One region of the Carboxydocella thermautotrophica DSM 16521 genome, then DNA from elsewhere that is predicted to be linked to it. Evidence: riboswitches for the same ligand, from Rfam matches in the RefSeq annotation. Region 1 holds a riboswitch; each other region holds the start of a gene.
The links. A riboswitch is a leader RNA that binds a small molecule or an ion and turns the genes downstream of it on or off. The one in region 1 is predicted to bind S-adenosylmethionine.
Positions count from the first base shown of each region.

Region 1 (7,010 bases):
AGGATAAAATCCAGCTGGTAATCAATACCATGACCAGAGGCAAGGTGCCCCAGCGGGATGGCTTCCAGATTCGCCGGGCAGCAGCCGAATATGGCGTCCCCTGTGCCACTTCTCTGGATACGGCCCGGGAGATGCTAAAAGTGCTGGCTGACCTTACCCGGGGCCAGAAATGGCAACTGGTCGCCCTGCAGGATTACCCGCGCCTGGGCCGAGGAGAAAGACAGTGGTATTAAGGAAAGGAGGTCAGTCCAGTGGCCGGGACCGGAGTATATAACGGGAAAATCCTGGAACACCGCCATCTCAATGATTATTACAGTCTTTTAACCATAGAAGTACCGGAAATCGCCATGTATGCCAAACCGGGACAATTTGTCATGGTAGCTTGCCGGGAGCAGGGGAGTCTGGATCCCCTGCTGCGCCGGCCCTTGAGCTTGCATAATATCCTCGCCGATGATGGGCAGATCCAGCTGCTCTACCAGCTACGGGGTAAGGGAACAACCTGGTTATGGCAGCGTAGACCCGGGGAAACTTTAAGCCTGCTGGGCCCGCTAGGCCGGGGCTTTCGTCTGCCTCCTGAGGTTAACAAGGCAGTGCTGGTGGGAGGAGGAATTGGCAATGCTCCATTGCTGCCCATTGCCCAGGTGCTGGCCCAGTTTGAGCTGGAAAGCCGCTTTTTCACCGGCGCCAGAAGCGAGGCCCATCTGGTAGGGGTGGAACCCATCGCTGCTCTGGGCATTCCGGTACATATTAGCACTGAAGATGGTTCCGTCGGTCGGCAGGGCCTGGTTACCGAGGAGCTGGCAGTTTATCTAGAACGGGAAAGGCCGGACTATCTCTATGCCTGTGGTCCTTTGCCCATGCTTAAAGCGGTAGTTAAACTAGCCCGGCAATATGGTATGGCCGGACAGGTTTCCCTGGAAGAGACTATGGCCTGTGGCATTGGCATCTGCCTGGGCTGTGACTGTGGTGGCAAAAAGGTCTGTAAGGAAGGGCCGGTCTTTGCCATCGAGGAGGTGGTGCTGAATGACTGAGCCCAACCTCACTACCAGCCTGGGGGCTTTGCAGCTGGCCAATCCGGTACTGACAGCTTCCGGTACCTGCGGCTTCGGGCTGGAACTCACTCCTTTCGGAGATTTGAACCAGCTGGGGGGAGTAATCCTGAAAGGCACTACCCTTACTCCCAGAGCAGGCAATCCAACTCCCCGTCTGGCAGAAACACCGGCCGGGGTTCTCAACGCTATCGGACTGGAAAACCCGGGGATAGAAGGATTGTGCCGGGATGTCCTGCCTCGGCTCACTGCTTTTCAATGCTCTTTTCTGGCCAATATTTCCGGCAATACAGTAGAGGAGTACGGGGAGCTGGCTGCCCGCCTGGAGGGAGAAGCGGTGATTGCAGCTATTGAAGTCAATGTCAGTTGTCCCAATGTCAAACAGGGGGGCATTATGTTCGGCACCCAGGCTGAAGCCCTGGCCGAGGTAACCAGAACGGTTAAAGCCCATACCACCAAACCGGTGATAATCAAACTTACCCCCAATGTAACGGACATCGTGGCTCTAGCCCGGGCTGCTGCTGAAGCAGGGGCTGATGCCCTTTCCCTGATCAATACCTTGCAGGGAATGGCCATTGATATCCGGCGCCGACGGCCGGTACTGGCCAATATTTTTGGGGGTCTGGCCGGACCGGCCATCAAGCCGGTGGCTTTGCGCTGTGTCTGGCAGGTTCATCAGGCTTTACCGGAAATGCCTCTGCTCGGTGGCGGAGGTATTATGAGCGGGGAGGATGCCATCGAATTTTTCCTGGCCGGTGCCAGTGCGGTCAGCATCGGTACTGCTACCCTGGTGGACCCCCGGGCTCCCTGGCGGATCCTGGCGGAAATCGAGGAGTTCTGCCGCCGGGAAGGGGTCAGGGATTTGGGTGAACTCATCGGGGCCGCCCACAGGAAGGAGGAATAATGGCCGTGGAAAAACTGATTCTGGCCCTGGATGTAGATACACTGGCGGAAGCCCAGCGCCTGGTCAGCCTCACTGCCGACTATGTAGGTATGTACAAAGTGGGGATGCAGCTTTATTATAGCTGTGGCCCTGAGTTGCTCAGCTGGTTTCGCCAGAATAACCTCAGAGTCTTTCTCGACCTGAAACTGCATGATATTCCCAATACTGTGGAACAGGCCAGCCGGGTTCTGGCCAGCTATGGGGTGGAGATGTTCAATGTCCATGCCGCCGGGGGACCAATCATGCTGAAAGCAGCTCTGGCCGGGGCTCAGGCCGGTGCAGTAGCAGGCAAGCGGCCACTGTTGCTGGCGGTTACCGTCCTGACCAGTTTTAGCCAGAGCGAATGGGAAGCCACTCTGGGGCAAAAAGAGGAAATCGGCCAGCGCGTCCAGGCCTGGGCCCGCCTGGCCAGGCAATGCGGCCTGGATGGCGTGGTAGCTTCTTCCCGGGAACTGCCTTTAATACAGCAAGCCTGTGGCCCTGAGTTCGTTACTGTTATCCCCGGCATCCGTCCTCTTTGGGCGGCAGCAGGGGACCAGCAGCGCATCATGACCCCGGCCCAGGCTCTGCGGGCAGGGGCCCATTATCTGGTGGTAGGACGGCCGATTACCGGCAGTGCTGATCCTCGCGAGGCAGCACGCCGGGTGGCAGAGGAAATGGCTGAGGTTCTAGCAGAGGGAGGTAAGATGAGATGTTAAGTCAGGCTGATGTGATTGCCATTTTCGAGAAATGTGGTGCTTTACTGCAGGGACATTTTTTGCTGACCTCAGGAAAACACAGTGACCGCTACCTGCAATGCGCCCAGGTTTTACAATACCCTGAATATACCCGCATGATCTGTGCCAGTCTGGTGGAACAACTGGGGGAAGAACCGGAAATAGATGTGGTAGTAGGACCGGCTATGGGTGGAGTGATCGTAGCTTATGAAATCGGACGGCAGCTGGGCAAACGGGCTCTGTTCACGGAACGGGAAGAGGGGAAAATGCGGTTGCGCCGCAATTTCAGCATCAGGCCGGGAGAACGGGTGCTGGTGGTAGAAGATGTTATCACCACCGGCGGTTCTGTTCAAGAGGTTATTGATGTGGTCAAAGCGGCAGGAGGAGAAGTGGTAGGGGTAGCCGTTCTGGTGGACCGCAGTAACGGCAGGGCTGATTTTGGCGTACCCCTCTACAAGGCACTAACTGTGGCAGCAGTGGCCTGGGAACCGGAAGTCTGTCCCCTTTGCCAGGCCGGGGAACCGGCAGTCAAACCGGGTTCGCGGGGTTTAAAATGAGAGAGAGGTCCCGGATTTGGGACCTCTTTTCCTTTACAGGGGCAGAACTGCTCCCTGATACTTCTCTTCAATGAATTTCTTGATTTCCGGGCTGAGCAGGACTTCACCCAGAGCCTTGATAGCTTCCTTGTTCTCGTCTCCTTTACGAACAGCGATAATATTGCCAAAGGTTTGGGCAGCCTCACTGTTTTTGTCTTCAGAAACCAGGGCATCCTTACCGGCGTTCAAACCGGCCTCGACAGCATAGTTACCATTGATGACTGCCAGATCCACATCAGGCAGGGAACGGGGAATCTGGGCGGCATCCAGTTCCTGGATTTCCAGCTGTTTGGGGTTTTCGATAATGTCCTGTTTGGTGGCCTTTAAGCCTACTCCGGGCTTGACTTTGATCAGACCGGCCTTTTCCAGCAGGAGCAGAGCCCGGGCTTCATTGGTGGGGTCATTGGGCACTGCGATTTTGGCCTTTTCCGGCAGTTGAGCCAGGTCTTTGACTTTACCGGGGTAGATACCCATCGGCTCGAAGTGAACTTTGACGGTATAAGTCAGATCCAGCTTGTTTTCCTTACTGAAGTCCTCCAGATAGGGGACGTGCTGGAAGTAATTGGCATCCAATTCACCATTAGCCAGGGCTTTGTTAGGCAAGATGTAGTCAGTAAACTCCACAATTTCCAGCTTGATGCCTTTTTTCTCCAGCAGCGGCTTGGCTGCTTCCAGAATTTCCTTGTGGGGAACGGGGGTGGCACCTACTTTAAGTACTACTGTTTCTTTGGCAGCGGGTTGTTCAGCTGCCTTTTCCTGCTGGCCGCCACAGCCGCTGATTAATCCTGCCAGCAGGGCCAGACCGGTGATGAGAGTCAGAGCTTTGCGTTTGAACATTTTTGTTACCTCCTTATTTATGTTTTTTATTGTATAGCTTGGCAAGATAGTTGCCAAAACTTTGAATGACTTGGACCAGAATAACCAGCACCGCGATGGTGGCCAGCATGATCTCGGTCTTATAGCGATAATATCCGTATTTGACCGCCAGGTCTCCCAGACCGCCGCCGCCGACAAAACCAGCCATGGCTGAATAACCGATGAGGGTAATGGCTGTAATGGTGGCACCCAGAATCAGTGAAGGGATGGATTCTGGCAACAGGACTTTAAAAATTATCTGGAGCGGGGTTGCTCCCATGGCTAAAGCTGCTTCCACCAGGCCGCGGTCCACTTCTTTGAGAGATGTTTCGACCATCCGGCCGACAAAAGGAACAGCACCAATGACCAGGGGCACTGTGGCAGCAGTAGTGCCAATAGATGTTCCCACCAGTAACCGGGTCAGAGGGATAACTGCCACCAGCAGGATAATAAAAGGGATGGAGCGGGTGGCATTGACGATAGCTCCCAGAGTCCGGTTGAGGAGAGGGCTTTCCCAGATGTGTCCTTTTTCAGTTGTTACCAGGATTACTCCCAAGGGCAAACCAAAGATATAGGATAGTACCATAGCGATGCCGGTCATATACAGGGTTTCCCCCAGGCCTACCCAGAGCAGTTGCAATTCATTAGAACTCATATTCCAGCACCTCCACCTTTAGCCCGGTTGTGTGTAAGTAGCTAAGGGCCTTTTCCACTTCCAGGGAGTCACCGCTGATGTCCAGAGTCAGGATGCCCAGGGGTTGTCCCTTGATATAGTCGATATTGCCGGCCATGATATTTACTGTTACAGCGAATTTTTGCCCCAGGGTGGCCACTATCGGTTCAGCGGCATTGACGCCGGTAAAGACAAGCCGAACCAGGCGGTGAAAACCGGGCCGGTGGACAATCTGCCGGTAGAAGTCTGATGGCAGGTCCAGCTGATACAGGCTTTCGATAAAGGCTCTGGTGGTCTCCCGGGTGGGGTGGGCAAACACATCCAGTACCGGGCCGGATTCGATAATTTCTCCAGCTTCCATGACATAGACGGTATCACAGATTTCCTTGATCACATCCATTTCATGGGTGATAAGTAAAATGGTCAGTCCCAGCTGCTGATTGATATCCAGCAATAATTGCAGGATAGACCGGGTGGTGGCAGGGTCTAAGGCTGAGGTTGCCTCATCGCATAACAGGACACTGGGATTGCTGGCCAGAGCCCTGGCGATGCCAACCCGCTGTTTTTGGCCTCCACTGAGCTGGGCCGGATAGTTGTCGGCCCGATCGGTCAAGCCAACCAGCTCCAGCAATTCATCGACGCGCTTTTTGATTTCCGCCCGGGGTACACCGGCGATTTCCAGGGGGAAGGCGATATTTTCCCGCACGGTACGAGAAGAAAGTAAGTTAAAATGCTGAAAAATCATGCCCATTTTGCGCCGGGCCTGGCGCAGCTGTTCACCCCGCAAGCTGGTAATCTCCTGTCCATCGACGACAATGGTACCTGAAGTCGGAGTTTCCAGCAGGTTGACACAGCGGATGAGTGTACTTTTGCCGGCACCGCTGTAACCGATGATGCCGGCGATTTCCCCTTTGGATACAGACAGGTTAATATTTTTCAGGGCCTGTACCGGTCCATTGGGGCCTTGAAAAACTTTACTTAGTTCAGTAATTCTGATCATTGCTACCTCTCCTGTGCTAAAAATTAAAGGCACCCGAGAGGTGCCTTTTTATACAGGTTACCTCTCTTATCTCTCAGGCAGTTTGCCTGCAGGAATTGGCACATTTCCGTCTCATAGACGGCTGTTGCCGGGTTTCATCGGGCCAGTCCCTCCACCTCTCTGGATAAGAGTCTTATCCCTATGCGTTTATCGTAAGCCAACGATAAATAAATTATCAGGTATTACAGGAAGTGTCAAGAGTTAAAACTCAATTTTTATTAATTTATTTTCCCAGGTACGTAAAATGGCATGATCTTTGGCTATTACTTTAGCGTAGTCAGGACTAACGGGGATTTTACCAAGACCACCTGGTGCGTTTACGATATACTGGGGAACTGCCAGGCCAGATGTTTGGCCTCGCAATTGGTCAATAATTTTTATTCCTGTGGTAATGGGGACACTGAAGTGAGCTGTACCCAGTACTTTTTTGGGATGGAAGATATAATAGGGACGGATTCGAACCTTGAGTAACTCCTGGTTCAGCTTTTTCATGACATGAGGATTATCATTAATACCCCTTAATAACACGGCCTGGTTGCCCAGCACCACTCCGGCCTTAATCAGGCGGTCAATGGCCTGTTTAGCTTCAGGGGTGACCTCTCGGGGATGGTTGAACTGGGTATTTATATATATAGGCGGATGCTTTTCTAATATAGCGGCCAGCTCTGGAGTAATGCGCTGGGGCAGGGTTACCAGTGCCCTGGTGCCGATGCGCTTGATTTCCACATGGGGAATCCGATCCAGCTCGGTTAATAACCAGTCCAGACGGGAATCGGAAAGCAACAGGGCATCACCGCCGGTAATCAGCACATCCCGGATTTCCGGGTTTTTCCGAATGTAATCCAGGGCCTGTTCCAGCTGATCCAGGGCCAGATGGCGATCGATTGTACCGATATTGCGTCTTCGCTGGCAATGCCGGCAGTACATGGCACACTGGTTGGTAACATTGATAATTAATCGATCAGGATAACGCCTGGTAATGCCGGGAGCAGGGGAAGAGTATTCTTCACCCATGGGATCAAGTTCTCCTTTTTCATCCTGCAGTTCCTGGATTTGAGGGATGGCTTGCAGACGCACCGGATCATCGGGGTTGTTCCAGTCCATTACAGCCAGGTAATATGGTGAAATGGCCCAGCGAA
Region 1 covers NZ_FUXM01000005.1:90,688-97,697, reverse strand. Annotated here, with positions in the region: gene carB (carbamoyl-phosphate synthase large subunit) at 1-233, shown strand, start outside; gene B5D20_RS03630 (dihydroorotate dehydrogenase electron transfer subunit) at 252-1,031, shown strand; gene B5D20_RS03625 (dihydroorotate dehydrogenase) at 1,024-1,953, shown strand; gene pyrF (orotidine-5'-phosphate decarboxylase) at 1,953-2,690, shown strand; gene pyrE (orotate phosphoribosyltransferase) at 2,684-3,265, shown strand; gene B5D20_RS03610 (MetQ/NlpA family ABC transporter substrate-binding protein) at 3,299-4,141, opposite strand; gene B5D20_RS03605 (methionine ABC transporter permease) at 4,155-4,814, opposite strand; gene B5D20_RS03600 (methionine ABC transporter ATP-binding protein) at 4,804-5,832, opposite strand; SAM riboswitch class I at 5,896-6,002, opposite strand; gene eam (glutamate 2,3-aminomutase) at 6,073-7,010, opposite strand, start outside.

Region 2 (7,010 bases), on a different contig from region 1:
TTATCAATGTAGCCATTATTGCTACCGTCGTGCTGGGCATTAGCCGCCTGGGGGCCATTTCCGCAACTACAGCAATTATCGTCGGCCAGGTCAGCACCGCCGCCTTGCTGGATTATCTGGGCCTGGCCGGTCTTACGCCCAAACAGCCCCACTGGACCCACCTGGCCGGTCTATTGCTCCTGGTTATCGGTGCCCGTCTATTACTGCAAAAATAAGTCCAGGCCTTAGGCCTGGGCTTTTTGCAGGGCCTGATCCAGGTCAGCGATCAGGTCATTGACATCTTCCAAACCAATGGAGAGGCGGATCATTTCTTCCGTTACCCCGGTTGTCAATTGCTGTTCCGGAGTTAATTGCTGGTGGGTGGTAGAGGCCGGATGAATGACCAGGGATTTGGCATCCCCTACATTGGCCAGATGGGAGAATAATTCAAGGCTATCGATAAATTTCCGGCCTGCCTCCAGACCGCCCTTAATGCCAAAGGTCAGGATAGCTCCCTGGCCTCGGGGCAGGTATTTTTGTGCCCTGGCGTATTCCGGGCTGCTTGCCAAACCAGGATAGTTAACCCATTCTACCAGGGGATGCTGTTCCAACCAGCGGGCTACTTGCAGGGCATTGCTGCTATGCCGCTCCATGCGCAGGGACAGGGTTTCCAGACCCTGCAGGAAAAGGAAGCTGTTGAAGGGACTCAAGCAGGAACCCAGATCCCGCAACAACTGCACTCTGGCCTTAACGATATAAGCCAGCGGCCCCAGGGCTTCATGGTATTTCATCCCGTGGTAGCTGGGATCGGGTTCAGTCAGACCGGGGAATTTACCACTGGCCGACCAGTCAAATTTGCCCCCGTCAATAATGACCCCGCCAATAGAAGTCCCATGGCCTCCGATAAACTTGGTGGCCGAATGGACCACTATATCCGCTCCATGTTCTATGGGCCGGCAGAGGTAAGGCGTCCCCAGGGTGTTGTCCACAATCAGGGGAATCCCGTTTTCATGGGCGATTTCCGCCACCCTTTCTATATCCAGCACATCCAGGCGCGGGTTCCCGATCAGTTCTCCATAAAGGGCTTTGGTCTTAGGGGTAATAGCCTGTCGGTAATTTTCCGGATCCCGGGAGTCGACGAAAATCACCTTGATCCCCAGTTTAGGGAGGGTGTGGGCAAACAGGTTATAGGTCCCGCCATAAAGACTGCTGGAAGCTACGATTTCATCACCGGCCTGGGCCAGGTTAAGGATGGAGAAAGTGATAGCCGCCTGACCGGAGGAAACAGCCAGTGCCCCTACTCCTCCTTCCAGCTGGGCCATCCGCTGTTCAAACACATCAGTAGTGGGATTCATAATCCGGGTATAAATATTGCCCGCTTCCTTCAGGGCAAACAGGTCGGCCGCATGCTGGGAATCACGGAAGCAATAGGATGTAGTCTGATAAATGGGCACAGCCCTGGCTCCAGTAGCAGGATCAGGTTGTTGCCCGCCATGAAGTGCAATCGTGTCAAAGCCTGGTTTTTTGTTCATTATCCTTTCCCCTTTCTTGAAAAAATTAAAAGCGCCCGAGAGGCGCCTGGCATAACCATGCTTCCCTCTCATCTCTCAGGCTTTTGCCTGCAGGATTTGGCACATTTCCGCCTTCAGGCGGCTGTTGCCGGGCTTCATCGGGCCAGTCCCTCCACCACTCGCGATAAGAGTCGCCTATTTATTTGTGTAGTATAACAATAGCATGTATATCTGAGTATGTCAATATAGTTAGTGGGAATTATATTTAAATTTCTTGCAATATCCGTTCCACTACCTGATCATTAATACGGATCTTCGCCTTTTTTTCCACCTCTGCCAACCTTTCCTGCAGTTTATCCTCCCCGCCCCAGTATTGCACCAGCTTCTGTCGTGTCAGCTGGAGCCGGTTATATTTGTGCATCGCCTCCACTGTCAGCCCCCGGGCCTGAATTGTAGCCTGGAAGGTGGCCTCATCGGGAAAATTGGCCCGGATTTCCTTGATAACCGCCTCTACTTCCGCATCAGTAGCTATCAGCTTTAGTCTGGTCGCCTCCTGCATTAATAAAGTTTCCCTGACCAGGTCAGCGATTACCTCTTCCCGGAGCATGGTCAGGGCATGCTCCCGGCTGGGCCCGTTAAAATCCGTGCCCTGAGCCGTGAGGACAAACTTTTTCTTTTCTACCCGGCGTTCAAAGTCAACGGTGCTGATCTTTTCGCCGTTCACTATGGCCGCCGTTTTATTATCCAGCTGCGGAGGAGGGGTAGTCTGTCTGGCACAGCCAGTAATGATGACCAGCAATACGATTACAAGCAACAATAGCTTGCGCATGCTAATCTAATCCTCCTTGCCAGAAAGGCCCCGGGCTTTCCCGGGGCCAAAAGCCTTACTCTTTTTCGAAATCTTCCTTGCCAGCGCCACACATGGGGCAAACCCAGTCTGCCGGCAGAGCTTCAAAAGGAGTGCCAGGAGCAATCCCATTATCCGTATCCCCAACTGCCGGGTCATAGACATAGCCGCAAATAACACAGACGTATTTTTCCATAAGAACATCTCCTTTCTTTTTATCCCTGTCCCAGATCCGCCAGAATCCGGGAAAAATCTGCTTCCGGGTCCGTTTCCATGCCTTTTTCCACCGCCCGTTTTAACTGCCGGGCCAGGCCCTCATCTCCAATGACTATGGCACCAGTGAGCTGACGGCCCTGGAAACACAATTTGCAATAAAAACCCTCTTCGTCTGCCTTGACTTTCTGGCTACCACTCTCAGCCCAGTTGCCTATGGAGAAGACGGATGTGCCCATGACTTTAAGAATCGATGGCGGCGGCACCTCTACATATTTTTCCTCAGCGCCAGCAGCATTCATCCCGGCTACCCGCCCCTGAGCCTGAGCCACTGGCCACAGCCCCCAGACCTGGCCATTGTATTCCGCCACGTCCCCGCAAGCCCAGATTTGGTCCTGGGAAGTGCGAAGATACCGGTCGACCACAATCCCCCGCTGACAGGCAAGTCCGGCAGCCTGGGCTATTTCCAGATTGGGCCGTACTCCGGTGGAAAAGAGAATAAAATCCGCCGGCAGCTGTCGGCCATCGGCCAGTTGCAAAGCTTCTACTTTTTCCGTGCCGGTAATGGCCTGGGCCTGGGCAGCCAGCACCAGTTCAATCCCCGCTCTCTGGGCAGCCCGGTGGAGGTAGGCTGAAGCTTTTTCATCCACCTGGCGAGGCAACAAACGCTGATTGTGTTCTAATACCGCCACCTGAATACCGCGCTGACTGAGAGTCCAGGCCGCTTCCAGCCCCAGCGGTCCCCCTCCGATGATGATCCCTTTTTGGCCTGGCCGGGCGAATTCATTGATTCGTTGGGCATCCTCAGCGGTGCGCAGGGTAAAAACTCCTGCCAGCTGATTGCCCGGTACCGGCGGCAAAAAGGCCCGGCTTCCGGTGGCTATAATCAGGGATGAATAGGAAAGGACACTTCCGTCTTCTAACCGCACCTGACGGGAAGCGGGATCAATCCTTTCCGCCTTTATTCCCAGCCTTAGCTCCACACCCATTTCCTGATACCAGGCCGGAGGTTTTAACAAAAACTTTTCCACCTCAAACTCCTGGCCCAGCAGAAAGGAAAGGCGCAAGCGGTAATAAGGTGGGTACTTCTCCGCTGCTACCAGCGTAACCGGTTGCTCCTTATCCTGCTGGCGAATGCCTTCTATGGCACTGACAGCAGCTACCCCGCCGCCCAAAATTACTATTGCCATAGGCCATACCCCTTTCCTGTCTCCTCTAACGACCGGTTTCATCTTTGCCCAGGCTTTGAGCAAAGGCCACCCCGAACTCAAAACAATCCCTGAGCTCCTTCTCACTGGGTTTAAAGTTGACCCGCAATGCCGGTTGCACTACCTTAAGGCCCAGGGCACTCATCCGTTCCTCCAGCATTCTGGTTGCCTCCCCGCTCCAGCCATAGGAACCGAAGGCGGCAACAGGTTTGTTTTTATTCTTGATGGGACATACCACCGAGAGCAAATCCCAGGCGGGTTTGACAGCATCCCTGTTAATGGTAGGGGAGCCGACCAGAAAAGCCCGGGCTCGTTCTATTTTTGTCTTCAACTCGCTCAGCGGTATTTCGGTAATATCCACCACTTCTACTTCACAGCTATTGACACTGGCAATCCCCCGGGCGATCTCTGCAGCCATCGCCTTGGTGTAGCCATAAGCTGAAATATAGGCGATCAACACCGGACCCTGGTGCTGCTCTGCCAGCAATTGCTTGCTCCACTGTTCATAGAGGTCAACAATTTCCCAGCCCTTGCTGCGCAGAACAGGACCATGTCCCGGGCAGAATACATCTATGGGCAAATTGCGGATTTTATTGATGGCCTCCAGCACGTAACTGGCGAAAGGACTCATGATTACATCATAGTAATAACGCAGGTCAGAACTGAAATCCCCGACCAGGTCATCGAAAATCATAGGGCTGCTGTAATGGCTGCCAAAACTATCACAGGTGATCAGCACTTTATCCTCGGGAATGTAGGTATACATAGAATCCGGCCAGTGCAGGAAGGGGGCCATAATAAACTGCAAGGTTTTCCCTCCCAGGTCTATAGTCATGCCCTCTTTGGCCTCAATCGACGGAAATTCCCGGTTGGTAATGGCTTTCAGAAAGCGCAAAGCAGATTTGGACCCCACCACTTTGGCATTAGGAGCCAGGTCCAGCAGAGCAAAGACGCTGCCAGCATGATCCGGTTCAGTATGGTCAACGATAATATAATCAATATCAGCAGGGTTCACTACCTCTTTCAGCCGGGCCAGGTATTCGGAGAAAAAGCGCTCCTTGACAGTTTCAAATACCGCTATCTTTTCCCCTTTGACAACATAAGAGTTATATGTAGTGCCATGGGCTGTTTCCATCACAATATCAAATACCCTTAAATCCGGGTTCAGGGCCCCTGCCCAGTAAATCCCTTCTTTTATTTTGATCGCTCCAACTCTGTCCATTTAAAATACCCCCTTGTTTTTAGTCTTATTAGGAATTATTATTAATTATATCATATAGCAAAAATCATAGATTGTCAAAAGTTTTTATGTTAAGATATTCTTCATCAGGCAGCAAATACCTGCAAAGGAGTGGCAAAAAAATGGATAGCTGGAAAGTATCTTTGTTCACTTTAATCAGTACCTTCTCCCTGGCCCTGGACCTGGCGGAAAACAAAAAACTGGAGCACGCCCAGCGGGTAGCCTATCTGGCCTTACGCACCGGCGAAAAACTGGGACTTGCTCCTGACCGCCTGCGCCTGGTTTTTTATGGCGGTCTGCTCCATGATATCGGCAAAGTCAATGCTCAGCTCCCGGTAGAATCTCACCCTCTGGCCGGGGCCCGCTGGTCCACCCAGCTCCCTTTGTTAACTGAAATCGCTCCTATTATCGCTGCTCATCACGAAGCCTGGGATGGCAGCGGTTTCCCACTGGGCTTGAGCGGTGAGGAGATTCCCATAGAAGCCCAGCTCCTTTTCCTGGCCGATCAGATTGAAAACCAGTTTGGCCAGGATTATGACCTGCTACCGGTGCAGGAACGGATTGTCGCCTTTGTGGAAAAGGAAAAAGGCAAACGCCTGGCTCCTGTAGTAGCCGATGCCTATCTGGAACTTTTGCAGGAACCTCGTGTTTATTATGACCTGGCCCATCGCAATTTAGCCCAGGCCATCCGCCGCCGCAGCCAGGTTTTTGATCAGGAAATCCAGCAGGCATCTCTGAAACATTTAGCCCTCCTTTTTGCTGACCTGGTGGATGCCAAAAGTCCCTATACCGCCGCCCACAGCCGCCGGGTTGCCAATACCGCCTTCTACCTGGGCCAGACCCTGGGCCTGCCAGCCGCTCAGTGCCGTCAGCTCTATCTGGCTGGTCTCTTACATGACCTGGGCAAGCTGGCTGTCCCCTCGGCTATCCTGGATAAGCCAGACCAGCTCACCCCCCAGGAATACAGCCGCATCATTGCCCACGCCTATTATACCGAACGGCTGTTGATGGAAATCCCCGGTCTGGAGGAGCTGGCCTTCTGGGCCGCCGCTCATCACGAAAAACTGGATGGCAGTGGCTATCCTTCCCGTCTGCGGGCAGACCAACTGCCCTTGCCCGCTCGTATCCTGGCAGTAGCTGATTATTATCAGGCCCTGGCTGATGACCGTCCCTATCGGGCTGCCCTGCCCAGGGAAAAAATTTACCACCTCTTGCGCCAGGAAGCGGTTGCCGGCCGCTTTGACGCCAGGGTGGTAGAGGCTTTGCTCAATCTCTTTTAATCCAGCCGTTTACGGAAGCGCAAAACGGAAAGAGTACAGATGATTGCCGTCAGCACAGCCAGCCAGAATGATACCTGCCAGAGATGGGAAAAATCCGCTCCCCGCAGCACGATGCCGCGGACAATCTGCAAAAAGTAGGTTAATGGTAGAACCTGCCCAATCCAATAGATGATTTTAGGCATGGATTCCCGGGGAAACAAAAACCCGGACAAAAGAATACTGGGCAACAGAATTAAAAAGGCCATCTGCATAGCCTGCAGCTGGTTTCGGGCAACGGTAGAAACAAACATACCCATCCCCAGCGCACAGGCCAGAAAGATAGTAGCTAACGCCAGCAGCAACGCCACGCTGCCAGAAATTTTCACCCCGAACCAGAAAACCGCCACCGCCAGTACCAGCAAGAGATCAAAAAAGCCGATAAATACATAAGGAACCAGTTTGCCGATAATCAGTTCCACCGGCTTGATGGGAGTAATAATGATTTGCTCCAGAGTCCCCCGTTCCCGCTCCCGCACCAGGGCAAAAGCGGTGAGAATCACTGTTATGTTCTGCAAAACCAGACCCATTAGCCCCGGGATATTAAACCGCAGACTTTCCAGATTAGGGTTATACCAAACTCTCGTCCTCATATCCAGAGCCAAATTCAACCCCGGCCCCGCTCCCTGCCGTTCCAGACGCTGGGTAACCAGATTGAGATTTAGAGACTGGGCCAGCATCTGGGCTGCCGAAAGG
Region 2 covers NZ_FUXM01000012.1:26,008-33,017, forward strand. Annotated here, with positions in the region: gene B5D20_RS06345 (DMT family transporter) at 1-215, shown strand, start outside; gene B5D20_RS06350 (homocysteine synthase) at 225-1,511, opposite strand; SAM riboswitch class I at 1,577-1,681, opposite strand; gene B5D20_RS06355 (SurA N-terminal domain-containing protein) at 1,756-2,319, opposite strand; gene rd (rubredoxin) at 2,375-2,533, opposite strand; gene B5D20_RS06365 (NAD(P)/FAD-dependent oxidoreductase) at 2,553-3,740, opposite strand; gene B5D20_RS06370 (FprA family A-type flavoprotein) at 3,766-4,980, opposite strand; gene B5D20_RS06375 (HD-GYP domain-containing protein) at 5,121-6,278, shown strand; gene B5D20_RS06380 (ABC transporter permease) at 6,275-7,010, opposite strand, start outside.
Region 2: linked by a shared signal. The riboswitch ahead of B5D20_RS06350 (homocysteine synthase) and the one ahead of B5D20_RS03600 (methionine ABC transporter ATP-binding protein) in region 1 are both predicted to bind S-adenosylmethionine.

Region 3 (7,010 bases), on a different contig from region 1:
GGGACTTTTTCTCTTTTACAGGTGCGGTATGTACCGATTCCGCCTGGACCGGTGCTGTTACCGCTACCATCTGCGTCCCATCAGGTCTGACCATCCCCAGTTTGGTGGTAGCAATTGCCTCAATCCGCTGCAAAGACTTGAGCTGATCTACCTGCATCTGCAGTTGCTGATTTTCCGCTTCTGCCAGCGCCAGCTGTTTCTGCAACTGGTCCAGCCGGTAGCCGGCCTGAGCCAGCATGGCATAACGATAAGCGGCCACTAATCCTAAAATAAACCCCACCATGACCACCGTCAAGAGCAAAGCGACATTTTCTTTCTTTCTTTTTCTGGCAACCGGTCTTTTTGCGGGCCGTTGTCTGGTCGCCTGCTCGGCATAATGGAAATCCACCCTCTCCTTCGCTACCAACAATTTATTCAACCTCCTGTCCCTCTATGACTTAAATTTTTTCCGCCACCCTTAATCTGGCACTGCGGGCCCGCGGGTTCTCTGCCACTTCCTCCGCCGAAGGCTCAATTGCTTTTCCGATCAGCTTGACTTCCGGCTGTTTTCCACAAACACATACCGGCAACTCCGGCGGACAAACACAGGTCCGGGCCAATTCGGCCAGGGTTTGTTTGGCTATTCTATCCTCCAGGGAGTGAAAGGTGATCACCGCCACCCTGCCCCCGGATTTCAACATCCGCACCGCCTGCAACAGGGCAGAGCGGAAATTTTCCAGTTCATTATTGACAGCTATCCGCAAAGCCTGAAAAGTCCGTTTGGCGGGATGGGGCCCCCCGGTCCTGGCTTTGACCGGAATGGCTCTTTTGATCAGTTCCACTAGCTGTCCGGTAGTTTCTAACGGCCGGTTCGTGCGTTCCCGCACAATCAGGGCGGCAATTTTATTGGCCCAGCGTTCCTCTCCATATTCTCTGATGATCCGGGCGATTTCCACCTCCGGCCACTCGTTCAGTAAATCACGAGCGCTGATTGGCTGCGTCGGGTCCATGCGCATATCCAGCACGGCATCATGCTGGTAGGAAAACCCTCTTTCCGGCGTATCCAGCTGATAGGATGACACTCCCAGGTCAAAGAGGATGCCATCCACACCTGTATAGCCCAGCTCCTGCAGTTTCTCCTCCAATTTCACGAAATTGGACTGAACCAGGGTTACCCGTTCACCGAATTCTTTCAGCCTTTCCCCTGCTGCCCGGATGGCCGCCGGATCCTGGTCAAAGGCCACCAGTTTGCCATCGGGCCCGGTTCTGAGCAGTATCTCCTGGCTGTGGCCGCCTCCTCCCAGGGTACAGTCCACATAGACACCCCCTGGTCGCAGGTTCAGGGCCGCCATGCATTCTTCCAGTAACACTGACTTGTGTCGAAACTCCACTGCTGTCAGCTCCTTTGTCCCTAAATTCCCAAATCCAGGTCTACGATTTTTTCAGCAATTTCACTGTAGGAAGCCTCGGCTTCCTGACTGTATTTTTCCCACAGTTCCTTGCTCCATATCTCCACCCGGCTGGAAACCCCCAGGAATACCACATCCTTATCCAGTTTGGCATATTCCCTCAGGTTAGCCGGCAACAGGATCCTCCCCTGCTTGTCCACTTCACATTCAGTAGCCCCGGAAAAGAAAAAACGGACAAAGGCCCTGGCATCAGCCCGGGTGAAAGGTAAGGCTTTCAGCTTTTGTTCTAAGACCTGCCATTCGTTCATGGGGTAAAGAAAAAGGCAATTGTCCATGCCTTTGGTGGCGACAAAGCGATCTCCCAGGCCAGTCCTGAGTTTGGCGGGAATAATCAACCGGCCTTTGGGATCGATGGTATGATGATATTCCCCCATGAACATCCACTTTCACCCCACTTCGCCACCACAACTAACCACTTCTCACCACTTTACTCCACTATATTCTCTATTTATCGCTTTTTTCCTGCTGCTGGCTGAAAAAAAAGTCCCAAAAACTTTTAATCACTGCTACATAAAACAGCGGGTTCCATGCTTTTAGACCGCATAGAACCCGCTGTCCTCAATTAATGTTTTTCTTCTTTACTTCCCTTTTTGCAAAAATTCGCCGATGGCTTTATCCCGTTGACTGATGTGTTCCCGCAACCAGTCCACCACCCGGCGCTGTACCGCAAGAACCACCATGGTAGAAGGACCTTCCCGGTTAAACTGCTCTTTCAGTTTGGCAAAATCCTGAATAAAGGCCTGATGCTGGGCCAGGTGTTCATTAAAAGCGGGATAGTTGTGGCTCTGCATCAGTTTTTCTTCAGCGGTAAAGTGCACCACCACATAGTCTTCGAGAAACTTCAGGATATTGCCCACTTCTTCCTTACCCTTCCCCTGGGACATGGCGGTTAACAGGTTATCAATGCGGCGAAACAGTTCCTGATGTTGCCGGTCAATTTCCGCTACTCCTACCGCCAGGGCTGGCGTCCAGTTTACTGCCATTGTCTTCACTCCCCCCGGTTTTATTAATAATGATTACCATTCGACAGAATTCGTGAATTTCCTCTTTATCTATAGAGGCTGCAAAAAAATTTTTCTTGACTTGAAGAAGGCGATTTCCCGATATCCTACCGCTTTCAACAGGTCTATCGCCTTATCCCAGTTATATCCTACCTGCTCCGGCTTGTGGGCATCGGAACCAAAGGTGACCGGCACGCCAGCCCGGGCGCAGCGGGCCAGAAAATCGGCATCCGGAAACTGTTCCCTGGCCGGTACCCGCCAGCCGGCTGTATTGATTTCCACTGCCACCTGGCATTGGGCCAGGATTGCCACAGTCTCATCATAGAGGCGATACAACTGGCTGGGCCGGGGTGGATCAAACTTCTTAATCAAATCAGCATGGCCGATGATATCGAAAACCCCGGCCAGGGCCGATTCCTGGATCAGGCGATAATATTCTTCCCAGTATTGTTCCGGATCCCGCCGGTTATATTCCTCCAGTTGCCGGGGATCATCAAAGCCCCAGTCATCCAGGAAGTGTACCGAGCCGATGATATAGTCCCAGTCATAACCGGCCAGAGCTTGCAGGAGCCGGGGTTTACAGCCCGGCAGGTAGTCAGCTTCTATGCCAAGGCGGATGGAGATACCTGGATATTTTTGTTGCAATTGCTTAACCTCTGCCACATAGCCGGGTAACTGGGCAAAGGTCATGGCGATTTCCGGGTCCCGTTTGGCTTCCGGCAACCAGTACATGGGCAGATGATCAGCAAAGCCTATTTCCGCAAAACCACGGGCCAGGGCTGCCTCTACATATTCTTCCATCCTGCCGCTGGCATGGCCGCAGCGGGCGGTGTGAATGTGATAATCAACCTTCATGTTCTTCTCCCTCCAGACGGGCCAGCAAAGTGGGCAAAGCCCGCAAGGTATTGACCGGCATGATGTGGATACCCGGCACCAGGGTTCTGAGCTCGCGGATGAGCTCAACGGTTATGGCCAGCCCCTCCGCCAGAGGATCTGTTGCTTTTTCCAGGGCGCGGATCATAGCCGGGGGCACCTGAATGCCGGGAATGTTGGCATTCATAAAATGCGCCATCCGGGCGGAACGCAGTGGTATCACCCCGGCCAGGATGGGGACGCCCAATTCCCCCGCCTCTTGCAGGAAATCCGCCAGGATGCCGGGGTCATAGATGGCCTGGGTCTGGACAAAGGCTGCCCCGGCCCGGATTTTTTTCTGCAGTTTCCAGATCTGCATTTCCCTGAGTTCCGGTGCCGGGTTGACCACCGCCCCCAGAAACAAATCCGGTACTCCCTGCAAGGGTTCACCGTTTAAGGCAAAACCCCGGCGCAAATTGTCAGCAGCAGCCAGCAATTGGACCGAATCCAGGTCAAAAACCGGTTTGGCGCCAGGACAGTCCCCCACCAGCGTATGGTCCCCGGTTAGCAGCAAAAAATTGCGCACACCCAGAGCTGCTGCCCCCAGGATTTCCGACTGCAGAGCCAAACGGTTGCGATCCCGGCAGGTAAACTGGCAAATAGGTTCCAGGCCAGCCTGAAGCAAAAGAGCGGCCATTGCTACCGGGCTCATGCGCATGACCGCTCGCTGGTTATCGGTGATATTATAAGCTGTAACTTTCTCTTTGATAGCAAGGGCCAGCTCCAGCACTTCCTGAAAAGCAATCCCCCGGGGCGGGGGCAACTCAACCGTTAATACCTGACGCCCCTGAGCCAGTTTTTGCTGCAACAAGGCTACCTCTCCTTATCCGTAGAATTTCAAATTGATGCCCGCATTCGCTGGCAGAGCAACTGCAGCGGTTTTGGCTTTTTGAAAGATCAGGGCCCAGCCGCAGCGGCGGCTGCCCACCTCGCACTGGCCGCCCGGCCTGGTGCCCCCACAGGGCCCGCTGTTCAAGCCTTTGGCACAGGCTCGCACCGGACAAATGTCAAAGGTCTGCTGCTTGAGACAGGTCTGGCAAAGCTGACAGGATTTAGCGGGCTGCGGCATTGCTCTGGCCCCCCCTTTTCTTTTCCTTGCCCCAGGTAGCCAGGCTGATCAACACCGGAGTATCATCCCGACCACAGGCACAGGGGGAAGTGGACCAGATACCTTTGAGCTGGCTGACATATCGGACCAGGGGCCAGGCCTGCAGGCGCAGGCTGGTCAGCAGCAGTCGGTTGCCAGGAGACTGCTGGGCCAGAACATGTTCATGCAACCAGTGGATACTGCCCTTTTCACAGGTAATGGCTGCCGGGAAGGGCAACCAGGCTGGCTGCACCAGAGCCGTTACCTCCCCGTTGCTGATTTGCCGCGCCTCCTGGATGGCCTCCGCCAGGCCCCCTTCTTCCCCTTCCAGCCAGACCAGCAACAGCCGTTTCAGGGGCAGCCCATAGAGGTAAGGCAGTTGCTCCTTTCCCATGATCAGCACGGTGGGTTCCTTGCCCACCAGGGTGGAGGCCAGAGCCCGGGCTTCAATCAACACCGGTAAGGCTCCCAGCCGTTCCAGGGCCGGAACGGCCCAGTCCAGCAGGCCCGGCAGGGGCGGGCAGATTACCACCTTATCCCCTTTGCCGATACCGGCAAATTGAAAGAGAGTCTGGTAGGCCTCAATCCCCTGTTCCTTGTCCTTGCTGGTATAGGGCACCAGCCGGCGGCCACCCCGGCCATCGGTAACGGTGATCAACCCATTCCAGTATTCTTCTTCAGTCAGCTGAATTCCTTCCGGCCAATCATCTATTTCCACCTGGGGCCAGCGGCCAAATACCTGCCAGTCGGTCAGGTCCTTGGGATGGAGTTGCCAGCGATCCCAGAGCTGCCGGTACCAGGCACTGCGGCTGTAAGCATACCAGCAGGTTTCTCTGGCCAGCAACTGTTGCAGCCCCTGAATTTTTTGCCATTGGTTCTGTTTTCTCATCGTCTGCACCCCTTTCCCGAAAACAAAAAATCCTCTCCTGCAGATAAGCAGAAGAGGACATAAATAGCCTTCTTCCTCTTATCTGTCAGGTAAACACCTGCAGGAATTGGCACATTTCCCATCCGTCGTCCCCAACGCATGGGCTGTTGCCGGGTTTCATCGGGCCAGTCCCTCCACCTCTCTGGATAAGAGTACGAATTCCTATGAAATTGTTTACAAAGCTATTTTATGCAGATCAGGGGAAAATGTCAACTGTTTTAGAAAATTTTTTCCGCCAGCTCAGCTGTTATATGGTAAACCTTTTCCGCTGCTGCCACAGACAGGGTTCCTGTGCCACAGCTGGGAGTCAGCCAGCTCCGGGGCAGCACCAGTTCCCGGTCCAGTCCTCGCTGTTCCAGGGCTGCCAGCACTTCCTGCCAGCGGGCCAGCAGGGACTCTGCGGTCTCAGTCTCAATCCGGGGAGAAGTGGGTACCAGTCCCCAGGCCACTTCCCCACCTCGCTGGAAATAGGCCTGCAAAGCCGGTATATGTACCAGCAAGGAGGTAAGATATTCATAGGCATCAAAGAAGAGAATATCCAGCGGGCATTCCATCACCATGGACCAGTCCGTACCGGCACAGCAATGCAGACCGGTTCTTCCGCCCTCGGCCTTGATGGCAGTCATAACCGTGGTCAAATCCTCCTTGATGCCTTCCCGGGTCAGGGTAATGTGGGTGGATAGCCCCAGAGCATAGATACCTGGATCATCCACCGAGACTATTACCGGCAACCCCGTTTCTTCCCGCAAAAAACGGGTCTGCCAGCGGGCTCCCATTTCACAGGCCTTCAGGATCACGTCCCGCAACTGCTCATCATAGTAAGCCGCCCGGCCATCGGGTTGCAAGAGCTGAAAGCCGATGGTAATGGGGCCACTCAGCTGGCCTTTTACTCCCTGGGCCTGCCAGTTGCCAGCCTGAATGGAACGGACCAGGGCGTAAAGGCCGCTGGCACTTGCTTCCGGCAGGGCAAAAGCGGCCAGAGCCCTGCTCTCCCCCTCCTGAGCTGCCAGGTAAAGTTCGTAGAAATCCGCCAGACGCAGGGCAAAATCTTCCCCGTCGGTAGCAAAAACCAGTTTTGTACCTCTTTTTTCTACCAGACCCAGCTGGATGAGCGGGGAAACATACTGGGGTACAAACTCCTCCTGCCAGCCCCGGGCGGGAAATTGCGGCCAGTGCGGCCAGTCTCCCATATATTTTTGGATTAATGCCAGTCCTGCTTCAATCTCCTGATGGGGCAAACTGCCGATTCCTGTTACTTTTACTGCCATAACTACCGTCCCTCCTTAAAAAGTCCCACTTGCAGAAAAAAACCCAGGGCCATACTAACTGAAATCACCCAGGCCGGGTGGATTTTAAGCCAGAGCAGGGCCAGCAGGGAAGCAGCCGCAATTATCCAGGTGAACTGGTCGGGAAAGGCATTTGCTCCCATTTCCCAGGCTGTCTGAATCAGCAGCACAACCACCACGGGCCGTACCGCCTTCAACATCCCTGCAATCCCCGGGTGATGGCGATAACGCCAGAAAAAAGCCCCCAGGGCCACCACCGCTACGGCAGTGGGCACCACTACGCCAGCCAGAGCAACAACCGCCCCCCACCAGCCGGCCATTTTATAACCTACATAAGCTGCCATCTTG
Region 3 covers NZ_FUXM01000003.1:72,393-79,402, reverse strand. Annotated here, with positions in the region: gene B5D20_RS02105 (cell division protein FtsL) at 1-409, opposite strand, end outside; gene rsmH (16S rRNA (cytosine(1402)-N(4))-methyltransferase RsmH) at 438-1,370, opposite strand; gene mraZ (division/cell wall cluster transcriptional repressor MraZ) at 1,391-1,828, opposite strand; gene B5D20_RS02090 (bacteriohemerythrin) at 2,027-2,431, opposite strand; gene B5D20_RS02085 (histidinol-phosphatase HisJ family protein) at 2,501-3,304, opposite strand; gene B5D20_RS02080 (methylenetetrahydrofolate reductase) at 3,294-4,172, opposite strand; gene B5D20_RS02075 (methylenetetrahydrofolate reductase C-terminal domain-containing protein) at 4,185-4,430, opposite strand; gene B5D20_RS02070 (phenylacetate--CoA ligase family protein) at 4,414-5,337, opposite strand; SAM riboswitch class I at 5,413-5,529, opposite strand; gene B5D20_RS02065 (uroporphyrinogen decarboxylase/cobalamine-independent methonine synthase family protein) at 5,595-6,644, opposite strand; gene B5D20_RS02060 (chromate transporter) at 6,647-7,010, opposite strand, start outside.
Region 3: linked by a shared signal. The riboswitch ahead of B5D20_RS02070 (phenylacetate--CoA ligase family protein) and the one ahead of B5D20_RS03600 (methionine ABC transporter ATP-binding protein) in region 1 are both predicted to bind S-adenosylmethionine.